Regions from separate parts of the Saccharothrix saharensis genome, predicted to be linked through region 1. Evidence: riboswitches for the same ligand, from Rfam matches in the RefSeq annotation. Region 1 holds a riboswitch; the other holds the start of a gene.
What was found. A riboswitch is a leader RNA that binds a small molecule or an ion and turns the genes downstream of it on or off. The one in region 1 is predicted to bind glycine.
Positions count from the first base shown of each region.

Region 2: linked by a shared signal. The riboswitch ahead of gcvT (glycine cleavage system aminomethyltransferase GcvT) and the one ahead of gcvP (aminomethyl-transferring glycine dehydrogenase) in region 1 are both predicted to bind glycine.

Region 1 is NZ_VFPP01000001.1:6,932,704-6,936,103, forward strand. It holds gene FHX81_RS31695 (MerR family transcriptional regulator) at 653-1,219, shown strand; glycine riboswitch at 1,311-1,401, shown strand; gene gcvP (aminomethyl-transferring glycine dehydrogenase) at 1,557-3,400, shown strand, end outside.
Region 2 is NZ_VFPP01000001.1:6,630,209-6,633,608, forward strand. It holds gene FHX81_RS40840 (hypothetical protein) at 1-77, shown strand, start outside; gene FHX81_RS30245 (helix-turn-helix transcriptional regulator) at 279-767, shown strand; gene FHX81_RS30250 (hypothetical protein) at 878-1,276, shown strand; gene FHX81_RS30255 (DUF3817 domain-containing protein) at 1,292-1,594, shown strand; glycine riboswitch at 1,658-1,745, shown strand; glycine riboswitch at 1,747-1,841, shown strand; gene gcvT (glycine cleavage system aminomethyltransferase GcvT) at 1,970-3,070, shown strand; gene glyA (serine hydroxymethyltransferase) at 3,085-3,400, shown strand, end outside.

The DNA of each region.
Region 1 (3,400 bases):
GGCTGCCACACGCGTCAAGGGGACGACATCGGAAGCAGTGGTGCGCCATCAGTGGACCACGCCCCCTCGGCACGCGCGGCAGGGCACAGCCAGCTCGGCGGGATGACACGAACCCCTCGACTTGGGAAGCGGGAGCTTCGCGGCCCGCACCGCCCGGCCCGTCCGCACCCCGGGCCCGTCCGGCGAGGACGCTTCGGAGCTTTCAGACCTTCGACCGCCCCGCAGGGGTCCACCGACCCGCTCAGGTCCGACGGGTCGGGTGCTTGACAAAGAGGCCCTCACCCGAACCCACCCCACCCCGCCCACGAAGGGCCGCGACCCCGGCCCCACACCGTGAACGGCCCTTCGCAAGCGTGCGCGGTGCGTTGTGGATCAACCCCGCGTGCCACCATCAGGCGTCACACCCCTGAATTACACAACGTCAACGTTGCTCGGCTAAACGATCACTAAACGTCACCCGAATGGCTTACGACGGGTGACTCTCTCAACCTCTACCTCACGTTGAGGTCAGACACGCCCCGCGCGTCGCGTTGACCTGCCCCCTAGCCGGTCTTACCGTCGAACTCAGGTGAATTGCCACGGTGTGATTCGGGCACCGCGGCGGCTTCACGTTGGTCGCCGGTCGTCGTGGCCGGACCGAGGGGAGGCAGGCGTGGTCGAGGAAGCGCCCATCCGGGCCGGATCCGGCGAACAGGGTGAGCTGTTCCCGGACTCCTCGCTGCCGGACGAGCTGGTCGGGTACCGCGGCCCCGCCGCGTGCCAGATCGCGGGCATCACCTACCGCCAGCTGGACTACTGGGCGCGCACGGGGTTGGTCAACCCCACGATAAGGAGTGCGCAGGGCTCAGGCAGCCAACGGCTCTACTCGTTCAAGGACATCCTGGTCCTCAAGGTCGTGAAGAGACTGCTGGACACCGGCGTCTCGTTGCAGAACATCCGGGTCGCGGTGGACCACCTGCGCCGCCGCGGCGTGCAGGACCTGGCCCGCATCACGCTGTTCAGCGACGGCACCACGGTCTACGAGTGCACGTCGCCGGAAGAGGTCGTCGACCTCCTCCAGGGCGGTCAGGGGGTGTTCGGCATCGCGGTCTCCGGCGCGATGCGGGAGATCAGCGGCACGATCCACGACTTCCCCGCCGAACGGGCGGACGGGGCCGAGATCGTGGAGGCGGCCGACGACGAGCTGTCCCGTCGCCGGCGGACGAGGGCCATCGGCTGACCGGGCGGGTCGACCGGCGCGCACTGAGATCCACGTCGCGCCGGCGGTACCGTTCACCCCTCCGACGGGTACGATTCCGCGCGTAGTCGCTTTATCCCGTGCGGGAGAGTCCGAGTCCGTCTCGGCGCCGAAGGAGCAAATCCTCCCCGGAACCTCTCAGGCGCAAGGACCGTGCGGGTGAGACGCCTCTGGAAAGCGGGTCGGGCACGACCGACCGACCCCGCCGACGGTGCAAGCCCGACAGCCGGGTGAAGCTCTCAGGCGCCCGACACCGGGCAGAAGACAGAGGGGGAGGGCAACGGCAGAAGTCTGTCCGGAGCCCTGGAGGCCAGCACCGATGACGCAGGACCGCATCCCCCTCGCCGCACTCGAGCACGGCACCCCGTTCGCCGACCGGCACGTGGGCCCGCGGCCCGCCGAGCTGGCCCGCATCCTCGACGTGATCGGTGTCGGCTCGCTGGAGGAACTGGCGCAGCACGCCGTCCCCGAGTCGATCCGCGAGCGCGACCTGGTGCTGGACCTGCCCGCGCCCGCCACCGAGACCGAGGCGCTGGCCGAGCTGCGCGCCCTCGCCGCGCGCAACCGTCCGATGACCCAGATGATCGGGCTCGGCTACTACGGCACGACCACCCCGCCGGTGATCCGCCGCAACGTGCTGGAGAGCCCCGCCTGGTACACCGCGTACACGCCGTACCAGCCGGAGATCTCCCAGGGCCGCCTCGAAGCGCTGCTGAACTTCCAGACGATGGTCGCCGACCTGACCGGTCTGCCGCTGGCCAACGCCTCGATGCTGGACGAGTCCACGGCCGCCGCCGAGGCGATGACGCTGGTCCGCCGCGCGGGTCGGGCCAAGTCGAACAAGTTCGTGGTCGACGCCGACACGCTGCCGCAGACGCTGGCCGTCATCGAGACGCGCGCGGAGCCGCTGGGCATCGAGATCGTCACCGCCGACCTGTCGCAGGGCATCGAGGGGCTCGGCCTGGGCGGCGACTTCTTCGGCGTGCTGCTGTCCTACCCCGGTGCGTCCGGCGTGGTGCTCGACCACGCGTCGGTCATCGAGGAGATCCACAAGGCGGGTGCGCAGGCCGTGGTCGCCGCGGACCTGCTGGCGTTGACGCTGCTGCGCCCGCCGGGCGAGATCGGTGCGGACGTCGTCATCGGCACCACGCAGCGCTTCGGCGTGCCGATCGGGTTCGGTGGGCCGCACGCCGGGTACATGGCCGTGCGCCAGGGCCTGGAGCGGCAGCTGCCCGGCCGGCTGGTCGGCGTGTCCGTGGACGCGGACGGCTCGCTCGCCTACCGCCTCGCGCTGCAGACGCGCGAGCAGCACATCCGTCGCGAGAAGGCCACCAGCAACATCTGCACCGCGCAGGTGCTGCTCGCGGTGATGGCCTCGATGTACGCGGTGTACCACGGTCCGGAGGGCTTGAAGGCGATCGCGACCCGGGCGCACCGGATGGCGACCGTGCTCGCCGCCGGCCTGCTGGAGGGCGGCGTCGAGATCGTGCACGGCGAGTTCTTCGACACGGTGCGGGCGCGCGTCGAGGGCCGTGCCGCCGCCGTCGTCTCGGCCGCGCGCGACCTCGGCGTGAACCTGTGGCAGGTGGACGCCGACGTGGTGTCCATCGCGTGCGACGAGACGACCACGCGCGAGCACCTGGAACTGGTGTGGAAGGCGTTCGGCGTGACCGTCGCCGACGTGGACGGCCTGGACGCCGACACCGCCGACGGCATCCCCGCGGACCTGCGCCGCACGAGCGACTACCTGACCCACCCGGTGTTCCACGCGCACCGCTCCGAAACCGCGCTGCTGCGGTACCTGCGGTCGTTGTCGGACAAGGACGTGGCGCTGGACCGCAGCATGATCCCGCTGGGCTCGTGCACGATGAAGCTCAACGCCACGGCCGAGATGGAGCCCGTGACGTGGCCGGAGTTCGCGGACCTGCACCCGTTCGCGCCCGCGTCGGACGCCGAGGGGCTGCTGAGCATCGTCGGTGACCTGGAGCGGTGGCTGGCCGAGGTCACCGGGTACGACGCGGTGTCGTTGCAGCCGAACGCGGGCAGCCAGGGCGAGTTCGCGGGCCTGCTGGCGATCCGCGCCTACCACCGGGCCAACGGCGACGACCACCGCGACGTGTGCCTGATCCCGTCCAGCGCGCACGGCACCAACGCCGCGTCCGC
Region 2 (3,400 bases), 300 kb from region 1:
CGGTGCGGACCGCGCTCGGGTGGCTCCAGTCCGCGGCCGAGTCGATCATCACCTTCGTCCGCAGCCTGTTCGCCTGACCCGCTCGCCGCGCCCCCTCGAACTCCGCTCAATGCGGTCACGATCGGTGACTATGCGTCCTGGTCGTTGCACCGTACGGGTGGAATGAGGGCTATAACGCCCTGGTAACAGGGTTTTGGACAAACCGGGGTCTAGCGGTTGTCGGTACCCGCTAATACGGTGCGTCGCATTGGCTGATCTTCGACCGATGAGGAGGCAGAATGGTCGAGGACTCCGGAGTCGACGAGCTGTTGCGGCAGTGGGCGGCTGAGCGCTCGGACGACGCCGAGCTGCAGGAGGTGAACCGGATCAAGGACGCGTGGCTCGCGGAAGCCCCGCCGTCCGCGCCGGGGATCCCCGTGCAGCGGGCGAATGGCGGTCCCCGCGGCCTGGTGAAGGTCGAGTCCGCGGATCCGGCGTACGTGGCGGCGATGCGGAAGCGGGCGCCCGAGGTGCCCGACGCCCTGCTCGCGGCCGCCGCCAGCTACTGGCAGCTGGTGGGTGACCTGTCCGAGGCGGAGCAGTGGTGGGACGTGGGCATCAGCCCGCTGGACCAGCGCGCTCTGGACTACCGGGCGGCCGGGCTCACGCCCGCCGACCTCGGTCGTCGCCTCGGCCCGATGACGGTGCTCCAGCACCTGCGTCGGGGTAGCGCGGCGGCCTGGTGCGTGGCCAGGCTGCAGAGGCAACGCCGGGACGGCGTGGCCTAGGTCCGACGAGTCGGGGCGGGCTCCTGGGGTTCGGGAGCCCTCACCTTCCAGGGGCGGGCTCCTGTGCGGGGAGCCCCGGCCCTGTGCGACGCACGAAGTACCCTTGAGGCGTGCGAGGCCTCATCACCCCCCGGCGGCTCGCGATCGCGGCCGTCTGCCTGGCGTCGCTGGTCGTGTGCTGCGGCCTGGCGTACTGGCAGTGGGAGCGGTTCTCCGAGGCCGGTGGCACCTTCCAGAACCTCGGGTACGTCTTCCAGTGGCCGCTGTTCGGCCTCTTCCCCGCGTTCATGGTGTGGCGCATCCGCAGGCTGGACGCCCGCCGCAAGGCCGAGGACGCCGCCGCGGCGAGCGGTGCCGCCGACGGGGCCGCGCCGGAGCCGGTGGCCGTGCCGTCCCGGCCGGTCGTTACCGTTGAGCCCGTCAGAGCACCCGCGCACGACGACGAGGACGACGAGCTCGCGGCCTACAACCGCATGCTCGCCGAGCTCCACGCGCGGGACCAGCGGTGAAGCGAAGGTAGGGCGATGAGCGGCGCGTTGACCAGGTTCCGGTTCATGGCTTACGTGGTCGGTGTCGGCCTGCTGCTGCTCGTGGTCGCGATGATCGCCAAGTACGCGGGCGGCACCGAGGGCATGATGCAGGTCGTCGGCCCCGTGCACGGCTTCCTGTACGCGGTGTACCTGGTGCTCACCGTCGACCTCGCGCTCAAGGCCCGGTGGTCGATCAAGGGCACGGTGCTGGTGCTGCTCGCGGGCACGATCCCGTTCGTGTCGTTCTACGCCGAGCGCAAGGTGGTCGAGAGCGTCCGGGCCGAGAAGAGCCTGTGACCGGGGTTGACCCCGCCCGCCGGCCACCCCTAGCGTCTGGCGGTACCAACTGAACACGGCCGTCGATGTCGAGCGGGAGAGTCCCCGACCGGGGCGCCGAAGGAGCAACTCCTCCCCGGAATCTCTCAGGCACAGGTACCGCCCGACGAAGGCAACTCTGGAAAGCAGGCGCACCCGGTGCGCCTCGCCCACGGTGCAAGCCGCCCTCACCCGGTGGCGAAGCTCTCAGGCTCATGGCAGAGGGGGAGGCTCACTCGACGAGGAGTCTCCGATGTGCCGTGTCATCCTTTCGCTCGTGAATCTCTCGGACGTGCCCGCCCGCCGACCCGACCGGTCGGCGCCTCGGCATGCCCGCACCCAGGGAGGACCCGCCTGATGGAAAGCCGCCGCACGCCCCTGCACGCCGAGCACGAGGCGCTGGGGGCCATGTTCACCGACTTCGCGGGCTGGCGGATGCCGCTGCGCTACGACAGCGAGCTGGCCGAGCACCACGCGGTGCGCACGTCGGCGGGCCTGTTCGACCTGACCCACATGGGTGAGATCGTGCTCACCGGCCCGGAGGCCGGCGCCGCGCTGGACCACGCCCTGGTCGGCCACGCGTCCGCGATCGGCGTCGGTCGCGCCCGCTACACGATGATCTGCGAGGCCGACGGCGGCGTGGTCGACGACCTGATCGTCTACCGCACGGGCGACGAGGAGTACCTGGTCGTCGCGAACGCCTCGAACGCCGCCGTCGTGCACGAGGCGCTGGTCGAGCGGGCCAAGGGCTTCGACACCACCGTCGAGGACAGGTCCACCGACTACGCGCTGCTCGCCGTGCAGGGCCCGAAGGCCACCGCGATCCTCGCCGGCCTCACGTCCACCGACCTCGGCGCGGTGAAGTACTACGCCTCGTACCCGACCGAGGTCGCGGGCAAGCCGGTGCTGCTCGCGCGCACCGGCTACACCGGCGAGGACGGCTTCGAGCTGTTCGTCGCGCCGGCCGACGCCGCGCACGTGTGGCGGGCGCTGCTGGAGGCGGGCGCGCCGCACGACCTCAAGCCCGCGGGCCTGGGCTGCCGCGACACGCTGCGGCTGGAGGCGGGCATGCCCCTGTACGGCAACGAGCTCGGCCGCGACCGCACGCCGTTCCAGGCGAACCTCGGCCGGGTGGTGAAGCTGGACAAGCCGGGCGACTTCGTCGGCCGCGACGCCCTGGCCGCCGTCGCCGAGCAGGGCGTGGGGCAGGTCCTGGTCGGCCTGAAGACCGCCTCGCGCCGCGCGCCCCGGCACGGCTACCCGGTGCTGGACGCCTCGGGTGCCCGCATCGGCGAGGTGACCAGCGGCGCGCTGTCGCCGACCCTCGGGTACTCGGTGGCCATGGCGTACGTCACGGTCGGCCACACCGAGCCCGGCACGCAGCTGTCCGTCGACGTCCGGGGCAGGCACGAGCCGGTCGAAGTCGTCGCACTGCCCTTCTACAAGCGCACCTCGTAAGGGAGACCCCACACATGTCCGAGCACTTCAACACCTCCCTCGCGGAGTTCGACCCGGAGGTCGCGGACGCCGTCGCCGCCGAGCTGCACCGGCAGCAGAGCACGCTGGAGATGATCGCCTCGGAGAACTTCACGCCGGTGTCGGTGCTCCAGGCGCAGGGCTCGGTGCTGACGAACAAGTACGCCGAGGGCTACCCCGGCCGGCGCTACTACGGCGGCTGCGAGAACGTCGACGTGATCGAGCGGCTGGCGATCGAGCGGGTCAAGGCGCTGTTCGGCGCGGGCTTCGCGAACGTGCAGCCGCACTCGGGCGCGCAGGCCAACGCGTGCG